DNA from 3 places in the Diaphorobacter sp. ED-3 genome. Region 3 is predicted to be linked to each of the others. Evidence: predicted binding sites of a transcription regulator. Region 3 holds the regulator's gene; each other region holds the start of a gene.

Region 1 (7,337 bases), 1.4 Mb from region 3:
CTCGACCACGGCTTCGTTGCCCTGGCTCAGGGGCGTCATGGGCAGGCGCATAGCGCCGCCGCACAGGCCCATGCGTTGCACAGCCCACTTCACGGGGATGGGGTTGGCCTCTACGAACAGTTGCTTGTGCACGGGCATCAGGCGGAACTGGATCTCCATGGCACGGCGGGTGTCGCCGGCCAGCGCGGCTACGCACAGCTCGTGCATCAGGCGGGGCGCCACGTTGGCCGTCACGCTGATGTTGCCCTGGCCGCCGCACAGCATGAGCGCCACGGCCGTGGGGTCATCGCCGGAATACACGGCGAAGCCCTTGGGCACGTCGCGGATGAGCCATTGCGCGCGTTCGATGTTGCCTGTGGCTTCCTTGATGCCCACGATGCCCGGCACCTGCGTGAGGCGCAGCACGGTTTCGTGCTGCATGTCCGCCACCGACCGGCCGGGCACGTTGTACAGCACCATCGGCAGGTCGCCCACGGCCTCGGCGATCGCCTTGAAGTGGCGGTACTGGCCTTCCTGTGTGGGCTTGTTGTAATAGGGCACGACCTGCAACTGGCTGTCGGCGCCGACCTTCTTGGCGAACCTGGCCAGCTCGATGGCCTCGGCCGTGGAATTGGCGCCGCAGCCCGCCATGATGGGTACGCGCTTGGCGGCTTGTTCCACGGACACGCGAATGATTTCGCAGTGCTCCTCCACGTTCACCGTGGGCGATTCGCCGGTCGTGCCCACCACGCCGATGCAGTCGGTGCCTTCTGCGATGTGCCAGTCGATGAGTTTGCGCAGCGCGGGGTAGTCCACACTGCCGTCGTCATGCATGGGCGTGACGAGGGCGACGATGCTGCCGGTCAGGGGGGCGCTGGGAGAAGTCATGTCCGCGTTCAAAAACGGTAAAAACACATTCTAACTAGACGGGGCCCTGCAGCGGCGTGCGCAGCGGCGTGCGCAGCGGCGCGCGCAGCGGCCCGTCCATGGACGGCGCAGGCCGCACGGCGGCGATGCGCTGCACGAAGCGCGCGGGCGCGTCGAGGAAGCCTTCCTCGTAAGCCACGATGCGCAGGGCCCGGCAGGCCTGCAGCAGTTCGCCCGGCCTCAGCAGGAATTCGGCCCGCGCGGGCCGGCCGACAGTTTCGTTGCCCACGGCGAAGGTCTCATAGAGCAGCACGCCACCGGGCGCCACGCTGTCCACGATGGTGGGCAGCAAAGGACGCCACAGGTAATTGGTGACCACCACGCCGGCAAAGCGCTGCCCGGGCAGGGGCCAGGGGCCAGCCTCGATATCCGCAACGATCGTCGCGCCCCATGGTGCTATGCTTTCAATAGCTTCTGGCGCTTTATCTATGCCCGTTACCGGGTGTTTTCTTTCATAGAACCAGCGCATGTGACGGCCGTGACCGCAAGCCACGTCCAGCACACTGCCGCCCGCAGGCACCAGGTGGGACCAGCGCTGTATCCATTCCGAGGCCGCGGGCAGCGGCGCATGGGCGGTGCCGTGCGGGGCCATCGTCAGAAGCAGGCCCAGATCTGGTCCGCCAGCGTCAGCATGAAGTCGGGCTGCAGGTACAGCGCGAACACCCCCAGCAGCACCGCGAGCAGCGCAACTGCGACGATCGACCGCTTGTACAGGGTGCGCATGGTCAGGCCGCCTGAGGGGTGGCGCGCACGATGGCGCCCTCGCGTACGGGCAGGTTCACCAAGCCGGCGAGGATGCCCAACACAATCGCCAGGTACCACACGATGTCGTAGCTGCCCGTGCGGTCATACAGATAGCCGCCCAGCCACACGCCCAGGAAGCTGCCGATCTGGTGGCTGAAGAACACGAAGCCGCTGAGCATGGACAGGTGCTGCACCCCGAAGATCTGCGCAACGGTGGCATTGGTGGGGGGCACCGTGGACAGCCACAGTGCGCCGATCACGGCCGAGAACACGTAGACCGACAACGGCGACAGCGGCACCAGCAGGAAGATGGTGATGGCCACGGCGCGGGCGAAATAGATGAACGCCAGGATGTGGCGCTTCGGGATCCGTTGGCCCAGCGAGCCCGCGATATAGGTGCCGAACACGTTGAACAGCCCGATCAGCGCCAGCGCATAGCTGGCCACCTGGGGCGTGAGGCCCTGGTCGCGCAGATAGCTGGGCATGTGCACGCCGATGAACACCACCTGGAAGCCGCACACGAAGTAGCCGGCGGTGAGCAGCAGGAAGCTGCGGTAGCGCAGCGCCTCAGCAAAGGCCTCGCCCACGGACTGGGTACGTTTGACGGGGGCGCTGCCATGAAAGCCCGGCTCGCGCAGGCCGAAGGCCAGCGGAACGATCAGGATCACCATGGCCGAGAGCACCAGCAGGGCCTCTTGCCAGCCCAGGCGCAGGATCAGTTGCCCCTCCAGCGGCACCATGAGGAACTGGCCGAACGAGCCCGCCGCAGCGGCCACGCCCATGGCCCAGGAGCGCTTGTCGGCCGGGATCTGCCGGCCCAGCACCCCGTAGATGATGGCGTAGGTGGTGCCCGCCTGTGCAGCGCCGATCAGCACGCCCGTGGTCAGCGAAAACAGCAGCGGCGTGGGAGACAGCGCCATGCCGGCCAGGCCCATGGCGTAGAGCGCTGCGCCGCCGATCAGCACGCGGAAGGCGCCCAGGCGGTCGGCCAGCATGCCGCCAAAGATGCCGAACAGACCCCAGGACAGGTTCTGAATGGCCATGGCCAGGGCAAAGGTCTGGCGTGTCCAGCCCATGTCCTGGGTGATGGGCTGCAGCCACAGGCCGAAGCCGTGCCGGATGCCCATGGACAGAGTGACGATGGCGGCGCCGCAGATCAGCACCTGGGCCATGGACAGTTTTCGGGTTGCGTCGTGCATCCGGCGAATGTAGCGAAAACCCGTGTCGCCTGCTTGGCGCCCCCCTGTGCAGCACGCTGGCGGGGCAAGAAAGCGTCACCATCCTGGTTTTATATCCAGCACTACAATCCGCCGCCATGGCAGTCAAACCCGCATCCACCTCCGCCAGCGACTACTCCGAAGGCTCGATCCGCGTCCTCAAGGGACTGGAGCCCGTCAAGCAGCGGCCGGGCATGTACACCCGCACCGACAACCCCCTGCACATCATCCAGGAGGTGCTGGACAACGCGGCCGACGAGGCACTGGCGGGCTTTGGCAAGAAGATCAAGGTGACCTTGCACACCGACGGCTCGGTGAGCGTGGAGGACGACGGCCGGGGCATTCCGTTCGGCCTGCATCCCGAGGAGAACGCACCGGTGGTGGAGCTGGTGTTCACCCGCCTGCACGCGGGCGGCAAGTTCGACAAGGGCAAGGGCGGGGCCTACAGCTTCTCGGGCGGCCTGCATGGTGTGGGCGTAAGCGTCACCAACGCCCTGGCCACCCGGCTGGAGGTGGCCACCCACCGCGAGGGCCAGGTGGCGCGCCTGGTGTTTGCGGGCGGCGATGTGACCGAGCCGCTGGCGGTGCGCCCGCTGCAGGCGGGCGAGCGCAAGCAGGGCACCACCGTGCGCGTCTGGCCCGACGCCAAATACTTTGAGTCCAGCAACCTTCCGATGGGCGAGCTGACGCACCTGCTGCGCAGCAAGGCGGTGCTCATGCCCGGCGTCACGGTGCAGCTGGTCAATGAAAAGACGCGCGACACCCAGACCTGGCAGTACAAGGGCGGCCTGCGCGACTACCTGGCGCAGACGCTGAGCGCTGACCCGGTGATCCCGCTGTTCGAGGGCGAGGGCTTCGCCGACCGCCACAACGAGAGCTTTGCCGAGGGCGAGGGCGCCGCATGGTGTGTGGCCTTCACCGAGGAAGGCCAGCCGGTGCGCGAGAGCTACGTGAACCTGATCCCCACCAGCGCCGGCGGCACCCATGAAAGCGGCCTGCGTGACGGCCTGTTCAACGCGGTCAAGAGCTTCATCGAGCTGCACTCGCTTCTGCCCAAGGGCGTGAAGCTACTGCCCGAGGACGTGTTTGCGCGCGCCAGCTATGTGCTGGCGGCCAAGGTGCTGGACCCGCAGTTCCAGGGGCAGATCAAGGAGCGGCTGAACTCGCGCGACGCCGTGCGGCTGGTGTCCAGCTTCGTGCGCCCGGCGCTGGAGCTGTGGCTGAACCAGCACGTGGAATACGGCAAGAAGCTGGCCGAACTGGCCATCAAGGCCGCGCAGACACGGCAAAAGGCCGGCCAGAAGGTCGAAAAGCGCAAGGGCTCGGGCGTGGCCGTGCTGCCCGGCAAGCTCACCGACTGCGAAAGTCGTGACCTGGCCTACAACGAGGTCTTCCTGGTCGAGGGCGACTCGGCCGGCGGCAGCGCCAAGATGGGCCGCGACAAGGAAAGCCAGGCCATCCTGCCGCTGCGCGGCAAGGTGCTCAACACCTGGGAGGTCGACCGCGACCGCCTGTTTGCCAACACCGAGGTGCATGACATCTCGGTAGCCATCGGCGTGGACCCGCACGGCCCGAGCGACACCCCCGACCTGTCCGGCCTGCGCTACGGCAAGATCTGCATCCTTTCGGACGCGGACGTGGACGGCTCGCACATCCAGGTGCTGCTGCTCACGCTGTTCTTCCGCCACTTCCCCAAGCTCATCGAGGCCGGCCATATCTTTGTTGCCCGGCCACCGCTGTTCCGCGTGGACGTGCCGGCGCGCGGCAAGAAGCCCGCGGCCAAGGTGTATGCGCTGGATGAATCCGAGCTGGAAAGCATCCTCGACAAGTGCGCCAAGGACGGCGTGCCGCGCGAGAAGTGCCAGATCAGCCGCTTCAAGGGCCTGGGCGAAATGAACGCCGAGCAGCTGTGGGAGACCACGCTCAACCCCGACACGCGCCGCCTGCTGCCGGTGCAGTTGGGCACGTTCGACTTCACCGCCACCGAGGGCCTGATCACCAAGCTCATGGGCAAGGGCGAGGCCGCCGCGCGCCGCGAGCTCATGGAGCTGCACGGCGACCTGGTGGATGTGGACATCTGACGAAGGCACTCGCCATGACTGCGCGCCCGGGATACCGCATGCGTAACAGCCTTTTGGGGCTTTTGCGCACGGCTGGCATGTGCTGCGCGCTCCTGTTTTTGCAGCAAACCGCGCATGCGGACCTGTGGGCCTTCGTGGACGAGCGCGGCGTGACGCACTTCGCCGCGCAGCAGCTGGACGAGCGTTACGCGCTGTTCTTTCGCGGCAACGACTTCGACTCCGAGCGCGACGGCTCCAACACCGGACGTCAGGGTGCGGCCGATGTCTCCACCGGGCCGGCCAGTCCCTCGGGGGCGCGGCTGCTGGCCTTCTTCGAGGTGTCGCACGACTACAAGCTCGTGCGCCAGCACCTGCGCTCGGCGTCGGCGCGCCATGGCGTGGACTACGCGCTGCTGCAGGCGGTGATCGCCACCGAGTCGGGTTTCAACACCCGCGCGGTTTCGCCGCGCGGCGCCGTGGGGCTGATGCAGCTCATGCCCGCCACCGCCAGCCGCTTCGGCGTGAGCGGCGACGCCAGGCGCTCGGTGGAGCAAAAGCTGGTGGACCCCGCCACCAACGTGGCCGCGGGCACGCGCTACCTGCGCTACCTCATGGATCTCTTCGAGGGCCGCCTGGACTTGGCGCTGGCAGCCTACAACGCGGGCGAGGGTGCCGTGCAGCGCGCCGGCAACCGCGTTCCCGCCTACCGCGAGACGCGCAACTACGTACAGAGCGTGATGGGCCTGTATGCGCTGCTCAAGCCGCCGCTACCGACGCGCAATCAGCGCGCGAACCCGGGGCGCGTGCGCATGGAACTGCCCGCCACGCCCCATTCCCTATCCGATGCCGGTGAGCGCGGCGACACGCAGCGCATGTCCACGCCTGCGCCCACGCGCCTGGCCCGGCAGTCACCGACCGAGTCTGTCTTCACTGAATGAGCGACCAACCCACTCTCGACTTCTCCGCGCCCGCCGACCACGGCGACAGCCTGGAACTGGCCGGCTATGCCCAGCGCGCCTATCTGGAATACGCCCTCTCGGTCGTCAAGGGCCGCGCGCTGCCCGACGTGTGCGACGGCCTCAAGCCCGTGCAGCGGCGCATCCTCTACGCCATGGACCGCATGGGCCTGGGCTACAGCGGGCCAAACCGCAACGTGGCGGCCAAGCCCGTCAAAAGCGCCCGCGTGGTGGGCGACGTCCTGGGCCGCTTTCACCCGCATGGCGACCAGTCGGCCTACGACGCACTGGTGCGCCTGGCGCAGGACTTCAACCAGCGTTACCCGCTGATCGACGGCCAGGGCAACTTCGGCAGCCGCGATGGCGACGGCGCGGCGGCCATGCGCTACACCGAGGCGCGCCTGACCCGCATCGCCGGCCTGCTGCTGGACGAGATCGACATGGGCACGGTGGATTTCGTGCCTAACTACGACGGCAGCACGCAGGAGCCGCGCCAGCTGCCCGCGCGGTTGCCGTTCGCGCTGCTCAACGGCGCCAGCGGCATCGCCGTGGGTCTGGCCACGGAGATCCCCAGCCACAACCTGCGCGAGGTGGCCGACGCCTGCGTGGCCCTGGTCAAGAAGCCGCAGCTGAGCGACGAGGAGCTGTTCGCGCTGGTCCCCGGCCCTGACTACCCGGGCGGCGGCCAGATCATCAGCACTGATGCTGACATCCAGGACGCCTACCGCACGGGCCGCGGCAGCCTCAAGGTGCGCGCGCGCTGGAAGATCGAGGACCTGGCGCGCGGCCAGTGGCAGATGGTGGTGACCGAGCTGCCGCCGGGCGTCTCTGCGCAGAAGGTGCTGGAGGAGATCGAGGAACTCACCAACCCCAAGGTCAAGACCGGCAAGAAGGCGCTCACACAGGAGCAGACGCAGCTCAAGGCCGCGCTGCTGGCGCTGCTGGACGGCGTGCGCGACGAGTCCAGCAAGGACGCGCCGGTGCGCCTGGTCATCGAACCCAAGACCGGCAAGGTGCCGCAGCAGGACCTCATCACCGCGCTGCTGGCGCACACCAGCCTGGAGACTTCCGCGCCCATCAACCTGACCATGGTGGGGCTGGACGGCAGGCCCGTGCAGAAGTCGCTGCGCGAGATGCTGCAGGAGTGGATCGACTTCCGCCAGACCACCATCACGCGGCGCAGCCAGCACCGGCTGGACAAGGTGTTGGACCGCATCCACATCCTGGAGGGGCGGCAGCTGGTGCTGCTGAACATCGACGAGGTGATCGCCATCATCCGCCAGGCCGACGAGCCGAAGGCGGCGCTGATCGCGCGCTTTCACCTGTCGGACCGCCAGGCCGAGGACATTCTGGAAATCCGCCTGCGCCAACTGGCGCGGCTGGAAGCCATCAAGATCGAGCAGGAGCTGAAAGAGTTGCGCGACGAGCAGGGGAAGCTGGAGGACATCCTCGCC
Region 2 (7,337 bases), 200 kb from region 3:
CCACTACATGGGCTGTTCCACGTTCAGCGAATACACCGTGGTGGCCGAGGTGTCGCTGGCCAAGGTTCACCCCGATGCCAACCCCGAGCAGGTCTGCCTGCTGGGCTGCGGCGTGACCACCGGGCTGGGCGCGGTCAAGAACACCGCCAAGGTGCAGCCGGGCGACAGCGTGGCCGTGTTCGGCCTGGGCGGCATCGGCCTGGCGGTGATCCAGGGCGCCCGACTGGCCGGCGCGGGCCGCATCATCGCCATCGACACCAACCCGAGCAAGTTCGACCTGGCACGCACCTTCGGAGCCACCGACTGCGTGAACCCCAAGGACTTCGACAAGCCCATCCAACAGGTGATCGTGGAGATGACTGGCTGGGGTGTGGACCACAGCTTCGAGTGCATTGGCAACGTCAACGTGATGCGTGCGGCGCTGGAATGCGCACACCGCGGCTGGGGTCAGAGCGTGATCATCGGCGTGGCCGGTGCGGGACAAGAGATCTCCACCCGTCCCTTCCAGCTCGTCACGGGCCGCAAGTGGCTGGGTACGGCCTTCGGCGGCGTCAAGGGCCGCAGCGAACTGCCCGGCATGGTGGAGGACGCCATGGCCGGCAAGATCGAGCTCGCCCCGTTCGTCACCCACACCATGGGCCTCACGGACATCAATCAGGCGTTCGACCTGATGCACGAGGGCAAGTCGATCCGCTCGGTGGTGAACTACGCTGCATAAAAACAGGAGCGCTTGGCGCTTGATGCGCAAGGGATTCCAGTACTTTTATTACTGAATCCCGCCCATACCAAGCGCCAGCAGCTACTTAAAAAGGAGCAACACGCCCATGTCCGACACCCTGGAACAACTCTCGGCCCACGCCTGCTTTGGCGGCGAGCAACGCTTTTACCGCCATGCTTCGCACGCAGTGGGTCTGCCGATGCGCTTCGCCGTCTACCTGCCGCCCCGTGCGCTGGCAGCCGAGAGTGCGGATAGAAAGGTCCCAGCGCTGCTCTACCTCGCGGGCCTGACCTGCACCGAGGAGACCTTCCCCACCAAGGCCGGCGCCCAGCGCCTGGCGGCAGAGTTGGGCCTGGCCCTCATCACCCCCGACACCAGCCCGCGCGGCGCGGGCGTGGCGGGCGAGGCCGACGCCTGGGACTTCGGCGTGGGCGCGGGCTTCTATTTGGACGCCACGCAAGCCCCCTGGTCCACGCACTGGCGCATGGAAAGCTACCTGCTGGAAGAACTGCTGCCGCTTGTCACCAACGCCCTGCCCATCGACGGTGCCCGGCTGGGCCTGTTTGGCCACAGCATGGGCGGCCATGGCGCGCTGACGCTGGCACTGCGCCACCCGGGCCGGTTCAAGAGCCTGTCGGCCTTCGCACCCATCTGCGCCCCCACGCGCTGCCCCTGGGGCGAGAAGGCGTTCACCGGCTACCTGGGCCCGGACCGCTCCTCCTGGGGACAGCACGACGCCACCGTGCTCATGGAGAACCAGCCCCTCGCGCCCTACCCCGGCGGCATCCTCATCGACCAGGGGCTGGACGACAAATTCCTGGCCGATCAATTGCACCCGCACCTGTTCGAGGCGGCCTGCAGCGCCATCGGCCAGCCGCTCACGCTGCGCCGCCACGCGGGCTATGACCACGGCTACTACTTCATCCAGAGCTTCATCGACGACCACCTGCGCCACCACGCGCAGCAGTTGGGCGCGCCTGAGGCAGTGTGAACGAACCGCCCGGCTCTCTCGTTCAGCCCAACCTGTCCGCGCGCCGTTGCGGATGCCCGCTACAGCCCGCACGAGGGGTGCGCCTTGCGCCGCGACTGGCCGCGTTTCTGCCGCCCTTTCGCGGTGGCCCGGGCCGCCCGAGGTCATGCACCGTCTGACACCCGACGCCCGCCAAACCGCTCACACCGGGCGGGGCGCACCCACCGCGTAAGCGCGCAGGTCACGCCCGCCGATGCCCAGCGCCGGCCACAGAGCGCGCCACTGCGCAATGTGGGCACTGGCGAAGTGGCGGTCCAGGTCGTCCTGGCTGCGCCACAGCTCATGCACGTGGATCAGCCCGGCGTCCAGCACATCCTGCGCATACGCATATTCGATGCAGCCCGGTTCGGCCCGTGAGGCCTGCACCATCGCCCGCATGGCCGGCAGCGCGGCGGCCAGCCCGTCCGCCGGCAGGCGAATGGTTCCTACGATCAACAGCATTCGGCACCCCTCCCCACAGCAAAGCGCCCATGCTAGCCGCGGCGCGCACCGCGCTCAGAACAGCACGCCCTGCCCGCGCGCCAGCGCCGGGCGGTACTGCGACAGGTCCAGTTCCGTGCGCTGGCGGTTCAGGCCCAGGCGCGCACAGGTCTTCTCGAAGCGCTGGCGCAGCAGGTCGGCCCACAGGCCCGAGCCCTTCATGCGCGTGGCGTGGCTGCTGTCGTAGCTTTTGCCCGCGATACGCGCGGTTGCGTCGATGCCGTGCAGATCCTGAATGCGCGCCAGCACGCGCTCGGCACGCTGCGGGTAGTGCAGTTGCAGCCACTCGCGCATCAGGGCATTGAGTTCCCACGGCAGGCGGATCACCGTGTAGAAGGCCGAGGTGGCGCCCGCGTCGCGCGCGGCGGCCAGCACCTGCTCCATATCCTCCGTGATGAAAGGAATCTGCGGCGCCACGCTCACGCCGACGGGTACGCCGGCTTCGGCCAGCGCGCGGATGGTGCGCAGCCGCCGGTGCGGCGCGGCCGCGCGCGGCTCCAGCACGCGGGCCAGGCGCGCATCCAGCGTGGTGATGGTCACGTAGGCCGCCGCCAGCCGGCTGTGCGCCAGCGGAGCCAGCAGGTCCAGGTCACGTTCCACGCCGCTGCTCTTGGTGATCAGCGAGAACGGGTGTCGCGCATCCCGCATCACCTCGATCAGCGCGCGCGTGAGGCGCAGCTCACGCTCCACCGGCTGGTAGCAGTCGGTGGCGGAGCCGATGTTGACCACCGAAGGCCGATGGCTGACGCGCGCCAGCTCGCCCCGCAGCACCTCGGCGATATTGCGCTTGGCGATGATGCGGGTCTCGAAGTCCAGCCCCGGCGACAGGTTGAGGTAGCTGTGCGTGGGCCGTGCGTAGCAGTACACACAGCCATGCTCGCAGCCGCGGTAAGGGTTCACCGACTGCTCGAAGAAAATGTCGGGCGAATCGTTGCCGCACAGCGCGCTGCGCGCGTCTTCCCAGATCACCTGCGTGTGCGGCGCGGCGGGCCCGGCACCTTCGTCGCCTGACACATCCCCCACGGGCCCGCCCCAGCCGTCGTCAAACGCCTCGCGCGCATCGCGCATGAAACGGTGGGCCATACGCGTGGCCGTACCCCGCCCCTTGAGCGGCTGCACGGGCGCCCATACGACAGGAGCCAGTGAGGGCGGGGGATCGTCTTCGGAATGCATTGAATGACTGTATAAATAAACAGTTATTCTGGCAATATCCAAAGGCCTACGCCATTTGCCGGAGGGCTGCAAGCGCAGCGCAATTCGCACTGCGCGCGTGTGAGATCGCTTGGCAAACGCGGCACCAGGCCGCACAATCCACCACTTCCGCACCAAATTGGTGCTTTTTTTGAGAACATGCCTCGGCCCGGACAACCCCGTTGCCCGGGCTTTTGTCCGTTTGAGCGCGGCTGCCCGGCAGACGCGCTTTCACTATCGTTTACAAGGGAATCACACCATGCAGCGCAAGCCCCACATCATCCTGTCGTCCCTGGACCTGGAGCGCATCGAAGCCCTGCTGGAAAAACAAACCGCGCCCTTTCCTGGCCGCGAGGCACTGGAGGCCGAGCTGGACCGCGCCGACGTGTTCGATCCCAAGGACATGCCCCCCAACGTGGTGACCATGAATTCCACCGTGCGCTTCACACTGCTGGAAACCGGCAAGACGAACACGCTGACGCTGGTCTACCCGAAGGAGATGGACGGCTCGGGCGACAAGGTGTCGGTGTTCGCACCCGTCGGCATCGCACTGCTGGGCCTGGGCGTGGGCGACGAATTCCAGATGCCCAGCCCCACCGGCCAGGTCACCGTGCGCGTGGACGCCATTGATTTCCAACCCGAGAACGCGGGTGAACTTCATCGCTGAGCGCGATCGCACCACCCAAGACCCGAGGCAGCCATGACTGGCTGCCTTTTTTTCGTCAGCGCAGGCCTGCCATGAGCGCGGTGGTCAGCAGGCCGGTTCCCACGAGCCCGGCCTGCCAGCGCAGCGCAGATTGCCATGTGGGAACGTGGCGCTCCACACGCTCGTACAGCAGGTGGCCCGCGGCGATCGACAGCACGAAAGCGATGCCCATGCCCGCCATCGCGGCGGCTACTGACTGCGGCCAGAAGTAGCTTTCCACCGCGTTGACGAGCACGCACACCGCAAAGTGCACGAGGAATACCGAATACGAGATCTGCCCCAGCCGGCTGAGCGGTGCCCAGCCTTGCCAGCGCTGCATGGCCGGGCTGCGCATGGCCATCACCAGCAGCAGCGCAGTCACGCCGGCCAGCGCAATGCGGGGGCGCCACTCCAGTACCAACGCAGCCACCACCAGCGCCGCGATCAGCAGCGCCCAGCTCCAGGCTCCCAGCGCGCGGGGCGACTGCACGGCCCAGTAGGCCAGCATGCCAAGGCCATAGGCACCGAAGAAATACACCGCCCAGACGTCCCAATCGGCGTCGCGGTTGAAGTACAGCAGCGAGGCGGCGACGCCCGTCGCCACGAGTGCCTGCGCGCCGCTCAGGGCCCAGGGCCAGTAGCGGGACACACCACGCGCGCGCAGCGCCACCGCCACGCGTGATACGCCAGCCAGGATCAGTGTGGTGAGCGCGAACAGCTGAAAGTCGATGGCCACGTACCACACGCCGGCCGACAGCGACTCCTCGTCCAGCACGCTTTGCAGCAGCAACGCATGCGCAAGCAACTGGCCCAGGTCCGGCACGTCGGACACCGAGGCGTGGTCGAACCACGGTTGCACGGCCGCCTGCACGACGATGGCGATCACCAGCGCCACCGCGTAGGGCACCACCAGGCGCACGAAGCGCCGTGCGATGCGCTGGGCTGGGTCGGTAAAGCGCGCCTGCCCCTGCGGCGCCAGACTGGCCGCTGCCAGGAAGCCCCCCAGCACCAGAAACACCTGCACCGCCATGCGCGCGTATTCGTAGAGCCAGTCGATCAACCCCGGCACCGCTTGGCGCGCCACGTCGGACATGGGCCCGTAGAACGCCAGGTGGTGCCAGACGATGGCGGCGCAGGCCAGGCCTTTGGTGCAGTCGATCAACGCACTGCGGGAGGCATGAGACGGGGTGTGCTGGGACATTCAAAACAGGAACCCCGTGCCGGCAACAAGCCTGCGACGGGGGTTCACGGTAATCGGGCAAGCCCAAGATTTTGCGCCTTTTGCGCTGATGCTGCTGACCGCTACACAGCGCACGCGCATCAACAAAAACGGCGCCCCTGGGGCGCCGTTGGGCCAACGGGGCTACGTGGCAGCCCCGCGCGGGCATCAGCCCAGGGCCAGGCGCTCGCGCGCTTGCTGGTATTCGCGGCGCAGGCGCGCGACGAGTTCAGCCGTCGAAGTGACCTCGGTGATGCTGCCGATGCCCTGGCCGCAGCCCCAGATGTCCTTCCAAGCCTTCTTGGCGTCGCCACCGAAGTTCATCTTGCTCGGATCGGACTCCGGTAGGTTGTCGGGGTCCAGGCCTGCCGCGCGGATTGACGGCGCCAGGTAGTTGCCGTGCACACCCGTGAACAGATTGCTGTAGACGATGTCGTCGGAGTTGCCCTCGACGATGGCCTGCTTGTACGCATCGATGGCGCGCGCCTCGTGCGTGGCGATGAAGGCCGAGCCGATATAGGCGAAGTCCGCGCCCATGGCCTGCGCGGCCAGGATGGCGCCGCCCGAGGCGATGGAGCCCGACAGCGCGAGCGGACCGTCAAACCATTGGCGGATTTCCTGGATCAGCGCAAACGGGCTCTTCACCCCTGCGTGCCCCCCCGCGCCCGCCGCCACGGCGATGAGGCCGTCGGCCCCCTTCTCGATGGCCTTGTGCGCGAACTTGTTGTTGATGATGTCGTGCAGCACAATGCCGCCCCAGCTGTGCACGGCCTGGTTCACGTCCTCGCGCGCGCCCAGGCTGGTGATGACGATCGGCACCTTGTACTTGGCGCAGACCTGCATGTCGTGCTCCAGCCGGTCGTTGCTCTTGTGCACGATCTGGTTGATGGCGAACGGAGCGGAGGGCGACTCGGGATGCGCCTTGTCCCACGCCGCCAGCGTCTCGGTGATCTCGGCGAGCCAGTCGTCGAGTTGCTCCGCCGGCCGTGCGTTGAGCGCAGGCATGGAGCCCACGATGCCGGCCTTGCACTGCTCGATCACGAGCTGGGGGTTGCTGATGATGAACAGCGGCGAGCCGATGACGGGCAGCGAGAGTTTCTGCAACGCTGGGGGCAGTTTGGACATGCGGACGGTCTCCATAATAAAAATGGGCTGTAGCGCTTTACCCGCAAGCGCTAGCAGCTATCAAAACAGAAGCAATTTTCAGAATGCTTCCAGCGGCAGAGCCGTGACGCTGGCCGCGCCGTGCACGATTGCGTCGCGCTGGCCCGGCGCCTTGGTCAGCAGGTGGTCGGCATAGAAGCGCGCCGTGGCGATCTTGGCCTGCATGAAGGCCACGTCCTGTCCCTTGGCGGACAGCTCCTGCGCCACCAGCAACGCGCGCGCCAGTTGCCAGCCCGCCACCAGATTGCCGGCCAGCATCAGGTAGGGCACGCTGCCCGCATACACGTCGTTGGGGTGGGCCTTGGCGCCACCGGCGATGAAATCCACCACCTCCAGGAACGCCTGGCGTGCGGCAGCCAGGCGCTGGGCCACCGCTTGAGCGTCGGCCGTGCCGCTGGCGCGCAGCTCGCCCTCGGTGGCCTCGATCTGCGCGGCGATCGCCTTGGCCGTCTGGCCGCCGTCGCGCGCCGTCTTGCGGCCCACCAGGTCGTTGGCCTGGATGGCGGTCGTGCCTTCGTAGATGGTGAGGATCTTCGCGTCGCGGTAGTACTGCGCAGCGCCCGTTTCCTCGATGAAGCCCATGCCGCCGTGCACCTGCACGCCCAGGCTGGCCACTTCCAGGCTCATTTCGGTGCTGTAGCCCTTGACCAGTGGCACCATGAATTCATAGAACACCGCGTTCTGCTTGCGCACCTCGGCATCGGGATGATGGTGCGCGGCGTCGTAGGCCGCAGCGGCCGTGGTGGCCATGGCGCGGCAACCCTCGGTGTACGCACGCATGGTCATCAGCATGCGGCGCACGTCGGGGTGGTGGATGATGGCGGCGCTGCCGGCCACGCTGCCGTCGACC
Region 3 (7,337 bases):
CTCGCGGGGATACGGCCGCGCCACCTCAGACTGCCACGAAGTGCTGCCCGCCAGCAGCGCGGCCGAGGTGGGCGACGAGCCGCTGCTCATCGCCCGCGCCAGCGGCGCCCCGGTCTTCGTGGCGCGCAGGCGTGCCCAGGCAGGGCGCGCGCTGCTGGCCGCCCACCCCGCCACCAACATCCTGGTTTGCGACGACGGCCTGCAGCACCTGGCCCTGGCGCGCGACCTGGAAGTCTGCGTCTTCAACGACGAAGGCGCCGGCAACGGCTGGCTGCTGCCCGCCGGCCCGCTGCGCGAGCCCTGGCCGCGCGCGGTGGACCTGGTGCTCCACGCCGGCTCCCCGCCCGGTGGGGTCGCGCCGCAATTCGCGCTGTCACGTGAACTCGCCGCCCATGCCGTGAATGCCAGCGGGCAGCACCTGCCGCTGGAGCAATTGCAGGGCGAACCGTTGCACGCACTCGCGGCGATCGCCCGGCCGCACGACTTTTTTGCGATGCTGCACGCCAGGGGCCTTCAGCCCGGGAGCAAGGAAGCACTGCCCGATCACTATGATTTTTCTAGCTGGCAGCGCCCGCCGGATAAGCGCTTACGGCTGATTTGTACCGAAAAAGACGCCGTCAAGCTCTGGCCCGCGCACCCGGACGCGCTGGCCGTGCCGCTGGCCCTGCGGATCCCGCCGGCCTTCTTCGACACGCTCGACGCCCGCCTGGCGTCGCTATCATCGTCCGGCCATTGAGGAACACCATGGATCCCAAACTGCTTGAACTGCTGGTCTGCCCCGTCACCAAGGGCCCGCTGACCTACGACCGCGAACGCCAGGAACTCATCTCGCGCAGCGCGCGGCTGGCCTATCCCGTGCGCGACGGCATTCCCGTGCTGCTGGAAAACGAGGCCCGCCCCTTGAGCGACGAGGAGCTGGAACAGTGAGTCGCGCCGCACCGTTCACGGTGCTGATACCGGCGCGCCTGGCCTCCACCCGCCTGCCCAACAAGCCCCTGGCCGATATCGCCGGGCTGCCCATGGTGGTGCATGTGGCCCGCCGCGCCAGCCAGAGCGGCGCCCTGCGCTGCGTGGTCGCGGCGGACGACGCGCGCATCGTCCAGGCCTGCCAGGCGCATGGGGTGCAGGCTCTGCTGACGCGCGCCGACCACGCCAGCGGCAGCGATCGCCTGGCCGAGGCCTGCGAGCTGCTGGGCCTGGCGGGCGAAGACATTGTGGTGAACGTACAGGGTGACGAGCCCCTCATCGACCCACGGCTGATCGACGCCGTGGCCGCACTGCTGCATGCGCGCGGCGATGCCAGCATGGGCACCGCCGCGCACGCCATCGACAGCGCGGAGGACTTTGCGAACCCCAACGTGGTGAAGGTGGTGCTGGACGCGCAGGGCCTCGCGCACTACTTCAGCCGCGCCCCCATCCCCCACGCACGCGACCACGCGCCGGGCAGCCTCTGGTGGCAGCCGGGCCAACCGGGGGTGCCCGTGGGTTTCGCACCGCTACGGCACATCGGCATCTACAGCTACCGGGCAGGCTTTCTGCGCCGGTTTCCACAGCTACCAGCGGCGCCGACCGAGCAACTGGAAGCGCTGGAGCAGCTGCGCGCCCTCTGGCACGGCCACCGCATCGCCGTGCACGTGACCGGCAGCGCACCCGGTGCGGGCGTGGACACGCCAGCCGACCTGGAGCGCGTGCGCACCCTCCTGGGCGGCTAGCGCGGTCGTCAGCTTGGCGCATGGCCCGCGTGCTATCCTTGTTCGCAACAAGAGCACCTGTCCCGCGCTGGCGCGCCGACGGCAAGCGTGCCCGCTGATTTCAAAACACTAGAGGACATCCATGAGACTGATTCTGCTCGGCGCTCCCGGCGCCGGAAAGGGTACGCAGGCCGCGTTCATCTGCCAGAAATTCGGCATCCCCCAGATCTCCACCGGCGACATGCTGCGCGCCGCCGTCAAGGCCGGCACGCCCCTGGGCCTGCAAGCCAAGGCCGTCATGGATGCGGGCCAGCTCGTCAGCGACGACCTGATCATCAACCTGGTGAAGGAGCGCATCGCCGAGCCCGACTGCGCCCAGGGTTTCCTGTTCGACGGATTCCCACGCACCATCCCCCAGGCAGACGCCATGAAGGCCGCGGGCGTGAAGCTCGACTATGTGCTGGAGATCGACGTGCCGTTCGACGCCATCATCGAGCGCATGAGCGGCCGCCGCTCCCACCCGGCTTCGGGCCGCACCTACCACGTGAAGTTCAACCCGCCCAAGGTCGAAGGCAAGGACGACGTGACGGGCGAGCCCCTGGTGCAGCGCGAGGACGACAAGGAAGAAACCGTCAAGAAGCGCCTGCAGGTCTACAGCGACCAGACCCGCCCGCTGGTGGACTATTACTCCAGCTGGGCCAAGTCCGATCCCGCCAACGCGCCTAAGTACCGAGCCATTCAAGGCACCGGCAGCGTGGAGGAAATCACCCAGCGCGCCCTGACGGCACTGTCAAGCTGACGAACCCGCCGCCGGCCCCCGCCAACGCCCCGCAATGCGGGGCGTTGTGCTGTGTGCCCAGGCAAGCGCCTCGGCCCATGACGGTGCTTATGAATTAGCGGACTGCATCAGCTCCAGCAGCAGGCTGACCCGTGCCTTCACAGGGCTCAGCCCATCCGCATCGCGCCAGGGCGTGCCCGTCAGGTCCATCATCCGCCCCTGCGGGCAGCGCGAAGCCACGCGCACCTGCACCCCGGCCGCCACGGCACGCGCGAGCGCGGCCTCCAGCGCATGGTGCAGCGTGCCATTGCCGGTGGCGGCCACCACGAGGCCGTGCACGCCCTTCTCCACCAGCCAGTCCACCAACGCGCCATCCGCGCCGGCGTGGCTGAGGACGATTTCCACGCGTGGCCAGGCGGCATCTGGCAGGATCGGCACCAGCGCGCCATGCGCGGGCTGTTCCACCTGCGGCGCAAGGCCGCGGGCCCAGCGCACGCGCCCCGCTTCCATCCAGCCCAGAGGCCCAGCATCGCCGGAGTCGAACGCGTCCAGCCGCAGCGGGTGCACCTTGCTCACCTCGCGTGCCCCGTGCACCACGCCAGCGGCCGCCATCAGAACCCCCCGCGCCGAGGGATCGGCCGCCAGTGTGACGGCATCCAGCAGGTTCTGCGGCCCGTCCGGCGCGAGCGCCGTGGCCGGACGCATGGCACAGGTCAGTACCACTGGCTTGGCGGTGGTATCGAGCAGGTTGTGCAGCAGCCAGGCGGTTTCCTCCAGCGTATCCGTGCCGTGGGTGATGACGACGCCGGCCACGGCCGGGTCGGCCAGGTGTGCGGCGCAACGACCGGCCAGCCGCGTCCACACGTCAAAGCCCATGTCCTTGCTGTCCAGCTGCACCACCTGTTCAGCCACCAGCGCGCCGCCCGCGGCCTGCACCAGCCCGGGCACCGCGGCCAGCAATTGCTCCACGCCGATCTGCCCGGCCGTGTAGCCCACGTTCGCGCCTTGCACCGCGGAAGAGCCCGCAATCGTGCCGCCGGTGCCCATAACGACGATTTTTCTTGCAGCTGCCACTTGCATCCCTCCAAAAACTGTTCAAAAATACAGATACTGGATTAAAAAACAGTAACCCACTCAACCACCGACCGCATTGGATCGCACCATGCTCGACAGTCCCAAGCTCACCGCCCGCCAGCAGCAGATCCTGGACCTGATCCAGACCGCCATCGCGCGCACCGGCGCCCCGCCCACCCGCGCCGAGATCGCGGCAGAGCTGGGTTTCAAGTCCGCCAACGCGGCCGAGGAGCACCTGCAGGCGCTGGCCCGCAAGGGCGTGATCGAACTGGTCAGCGGCACCTCGCGCGGCATCCGGCTGCGCGGCGAAACCGTGCGCAACATCAATGCGGCGCGCGGCGCCCAGTTCAACCTGCCGATACCCGGCCTGTCGCAGCTCACGCTGCCGCTGGTGGGCCGCGTGGCGGCAGGCTCGCCCATTCTCGCCCAGGAGCATGTGGACCAGACCTATACGGTGGAAGGCAGCCTGTTTGCGCACAAGCCCGACTACCTGCTCAAGGTGCGCGGCATGTCCATGCGCGACGCGGGCATCATGGACGGCGACCTGCTCGCCGTACAGGCAACGCGCGAGGCGCGCAACGGGCAAATCATCGTGGCGCGCCTGGGCGATGACGTCACGGTCAAGCGCCTGCGCCGCACAGGCAGCGCCATCGAGCTGCTGCCCGAGAACCCCGACTACCCGGTGATCCGCGTCGAGCCGGGCGAACCTTTCGAGATCGAAGGGCTGGCCGTGGGCCTGATACGCAACACCATGCTCATGTAGTCCGTTGAATGCAGCGCCGCCGCAGGTGGCGGGCGTCTGGCAGGCGGTAGCCCGGGCATGCCCCGTGGCTGCGGCATGCCAACCCTGCGGATGCGCGCTTGACGTCCTTGGCAATCCTGCCTGTGTTCCACCTTCATGCCCTGGCATGCCGGAGTCTTCACATGGGATTTGCCCTCTTTGCCTTTGCCTCCCTTTCCCGCCCCTTGCGCCGCCTGCGCCGATGGGGACTGGCCGCACGCCATATGTCGCGCGGCGCTGCACCCTCTGCCTGCACCACGCACGGACGCGCCGATGCACTCCAGCGAGCGACGCCCAACGCCGGCCCTCCCGATAGCCCCGCCGTGGCGGGCATGGCGCAAGAAAATCCGGCCCGCCACCGCGCCTTTGCCATGCCTGCCGCGGATGCGGCCATGCAGCACACAGGTCTGCGGCCTGCGATCTCCACCCGTTCGCTCCCCCTGCGCGTGATCCTGCGCCATGACACCGACGACGCGTGCAAGCTCGTGATTTCCGGCCGCATGGCCGATGTGTGCGCGGAACTGGAGCGCCTGGCCCTGCGCTGACCGCGGGGCACTGCTGCGACCACTTCTGACACTTTTCGAAGGCGTCACGGCCGCAGCGCGTTCATCGCAGGCCCGTTTCTACAATGCACGGCACTTGCAACTGCCCGCCCCCAAGCACGCCATGACCCACGAGTCCCGCCTGGACCGCTTGCTGCGGCAACTGCTGTGGGGCCGGCGCACGGCCGCGCTGGCAACGCTGCAAACCCTGCCCGGCGCGGAAACGGTTCCATTCACAACGCCGGCGGTGTCGTTCGTTCCGTATGCCATCGACTCCACGGCCCAGGTGCTGGTATTGCATGTCAGCGCCCTCGCCGCCCATACCCGTAACCTGCGGCAATCGCCCGCGGTTTCTCTCCTGATCACGGCGCCCGAGGACGCGGCCCAGCCCGTGCATGCGCTGGAGCGCGTTGCCATCCAAGGACAAGCCGTACTGCTTGCGCCCGAGGCAGCCGCCAGCGCGCGCGCCGCCTACCTGCGGCACTTCCCTGAGGCAGCGCCCATGACGGCGCTGGGCGACTTCCAGTTCGTGCAGATCATCCCTTCGGCGGGCCGCCACGTGGCAGGGTTTGGCGCGGCGCGGGATTTATCTGCCGAGGAGCTGAAGGCGCTGCTCATGTCTTGACGCTGGGGCGATCGGCGCCGCCAGCAGTTGGATGGCAAGGGCCGTTCCGCCCAGGCGAGCGCTGGCGGCCGCAAGCCCGGTGCCTGGGAAGGCCACACGGGTCGCTGCCAGGGCCGGTTTGGTGACGGGTTGGCGGACGCTCGCCGTGCGCGCCAAAGCATGAACGGCCCCGCCCACGGCGGCTGGTGGCAGCACATCTGCCCCGACGGCCTGTCCCCGCGCGAGAGCCGCTCTCAAGACACCAGTTGCGACCAGACCTTGTCCAGCCGCTTGCCGCTGACCGGATACGGCGTGCGCAACTCCTGCGCGAAGAAGCTCACGCGCAGTTCCTCCAGCATCCAGCGGTACTCCTGCATGCGGGCATCCACCTGGCCCTTGCGCTCGGCCACCATGCGCCAATAGCGCTGCTCCAGCGGCTGCAGTTCCTTGAGCTTGGCGGCATCGCGTGCCGGGTCGGCGCGGTACTTGTCCAGGCGCGTGGCGATGGCCTTGAGGTAGCGCGCGTAGTGCTGCAGCTGCGCCCAGGGCGCGGCGGCGATGAACTGCTTGGGCATCAGGCGCTGCAGCTGCTGTGACGCGTCGGCCGTGGCCTCGGGAGCGTTCTTGGTGTCCTTGATCTTGCGCTGCGTGGCGGCGTATTCGATGAGAATGGCCGCCGCCATGCGCGCCACCTCGTTGGCGATCAGCGTGAGGCGCCCGCGCCCGTCCTGCACGCGCTGCTTGAACTGTGCCTCGTTGCTGGGCAGCGGCTCTTGCAGGAAGGCGCGGTCGATGGCCACGTCGATGATTTGTGCGCGCAGCTCCTCCTGCGTGCCCAGCGGCATGAAGGCCACGGCCATCTTCTGCAGATCGGGGATGTTCTTTTCCAGGTACTTGAGCGCGTCCTTGATCTGCAGCGCAAACAGCCGGCGCAGGCCCACGCGGTGGCGCGCGGCGGCGACTTCGGGTTCGTCGAACACCTCGATGCCCACCGCATCGCCGTGGTCGATGAGCGCGGGGAAACCGATCAGCGTCTGGCTGCCCTTGGCGATTTCCATCAGCTCGGGCAGTTCGCCAAAGCTCCAATCCTCGTAGCGGGCATCGGCCTTGCGTGCCGCGGGCGCGCCGACGGGTGGTTCTTTTTTGATAGCTGCTGGCGCCCGGTTTTCCTTGGTTTCAGATGGTTTTCCACCGGAATCTGGCTTCTGGTGAGCGCCACCAGCTATCTTTAATGAAGCAAGCGCCTGGAACGCCCCACGAGCCTTGCTCCCCCACTCCGCCTTGAGCGCGCCCAGGTTGCGTCCCTGGCCGAGCTGGCGGCCGTGCTCATCCGTCACGCGAAAGTTCATGAACAGGTGCGGGCTGAGCATGTCCAGCTTGAAGTCCGCGCGCTTCACGTCGAGCGAGGTTTCATCGCGCACTTGCTTGAGCAGCGTGTCGATCAAGCTGCCCTGGGCCCAACGCTCTTCCTCGGTGAACAGCGACGCCAGCCGCGCAGCACTTTCCGGCAGCGGCACGAAACGGCTGCGCGGGCGCTGCGGCAGGCTCTTGAGCAGCGCCTGAATCTTGTCCTTGAGCATGCCGGGCACCAGCCATTCCGCACGCTCCTCGCTCACCTGGTTCAGCACGAACAGCGGCACCGTGACGGTGACCCCATCGCGCGCGTCACCGGGGCTGTGCAGGTAGCTGGCCGTGCAGTCCACGCCGCCCAGCTTCACCGTCTTGGGAAAGTTGTCGGTGGTGATGCCCGCGGCCTCATGGCGCATCAGCTCGTCGCGCTTGAGAAGCAGCAGGCCGGCGCTCTCCTTGCCGGCACTGCGGAACCACTTGTCGAACGTGGCGCCGCTGTACACGTCTTTGGGAATCT

What was found. The regulator LexA, encoded in region 3, represses DNA repair genes until DNA is damaged. The targets are predictions, from matches to a motif close to ACTGTATNNNNATACAGT.
Region 1: PCQ86_RS05650 (DNA topoisomerase IV subunit B) is a predicted target of LexA. The motif match lies at 2,932-2,949, and genes of this name have one in related genera.
Region 2: PCQ86_RS13430 (PA0069 family radical SAM protein) is a predicted target of LexA. The motif match lies at 3,408-3,425, and genes of this name have one in related genera.

Annotation. Positions count from the first base shown of each region.
Region 1 is NZ_CP115182.1:1,141,877-1,149,213, forward strand. Features, by position in the region: gene dapA (4-hydroxy-tetrahydrodipicolinate synthase) at 1-867, opposite strand, end outside; gene PCQ86_RS05635 (class I SAM-dependent methyltransferase) at 902-1,498, opposite strand; gene PCQ86_RS05640 (hypothetical protein) at 1,501-1,629, opposite strand; gene PCQ86_RS05645 (MFS transporter) at 1,632-2,849, opposite strand; gene PCQ86_RS05650 (DNA topoisomerase IV subunit B) at 2,966-4,948, shown strand; gene PCQ86_RS05655 (lytic transglycosylase domain-containing protein) at 4,987-5,865, shown strand; gene parC (DNA topoisomerase IV subunit A) at 5,862-7,337, shown strand, end outside.
Region 2 is NZ_CP115182.1:2,748,985-2,756,321, forward strand. Features, by position in the region: gene PCQ86_RS13415 (S-(hydroxymethyl)glutathione dehydrogenase/class III alcohol dehydrogenase) at 1-718, shown strand, start outside; gene fghA (S-formylglutathione hydrolase) at 825-1,709, shown strand; gene PCQ86_RS13425 (putative quinol monooxygenase) at 1,890-2,189, opposite strand; gene PCQ86_RS13430 (PA0069 family radical SAM protein) at 2,244-3,401, opposite strand; gene rnk (nucleoside diphosphate kinase regulator) at 3,679-4,086, shown strand; gene PCQ86_RS13440 (acyltransferase family protein) at 4,142-5,305, opposite strand; gene PCQ86_RS13445 (NAD(P)H-dependent flavin oxidoreductase) at 5,492-6,448, opposite strand; gene PCQ86_RS13450 (acyl-CoA dehydrogenase) at 6,527-7,337, opposite strand, start outside.
Region 3 is NZ_CP115182.1:2,550,517-2,557,853, forward strand. Features, by position in the region: gene lpxK (tetraacyldisaccharide 4'-kinase) at 1-736, shown strand, start outside; gene PCQ86_RS12465 (Trm112 family protein) at 745-927, shown strand; gene kdsB (3-deoxy-manno-octulosonate cytidylyltransferase) at 924-1,712, shown strand; gene adk (adenylate kinase) at 1,834-2,490, shown strand; gene PCQ86_RS12480 (asparaginase) at 2,578-3,549, opposite strand; gene lexA (transcriptional repressor LexA) at 3,632-4,306, shown strand; gene PCQ86_RS12490 (hypothetical protein) at 4,468-4,869, shown strand; gene PCQ86_RS12495 (pyridoxamine 5'-phosphate oxidase family protein) at 4,991-5,491, shown strand; gene hrpA (ATP-dependent RNA helicase HrpA) at 5,725-7,337, opposite strand, start outside.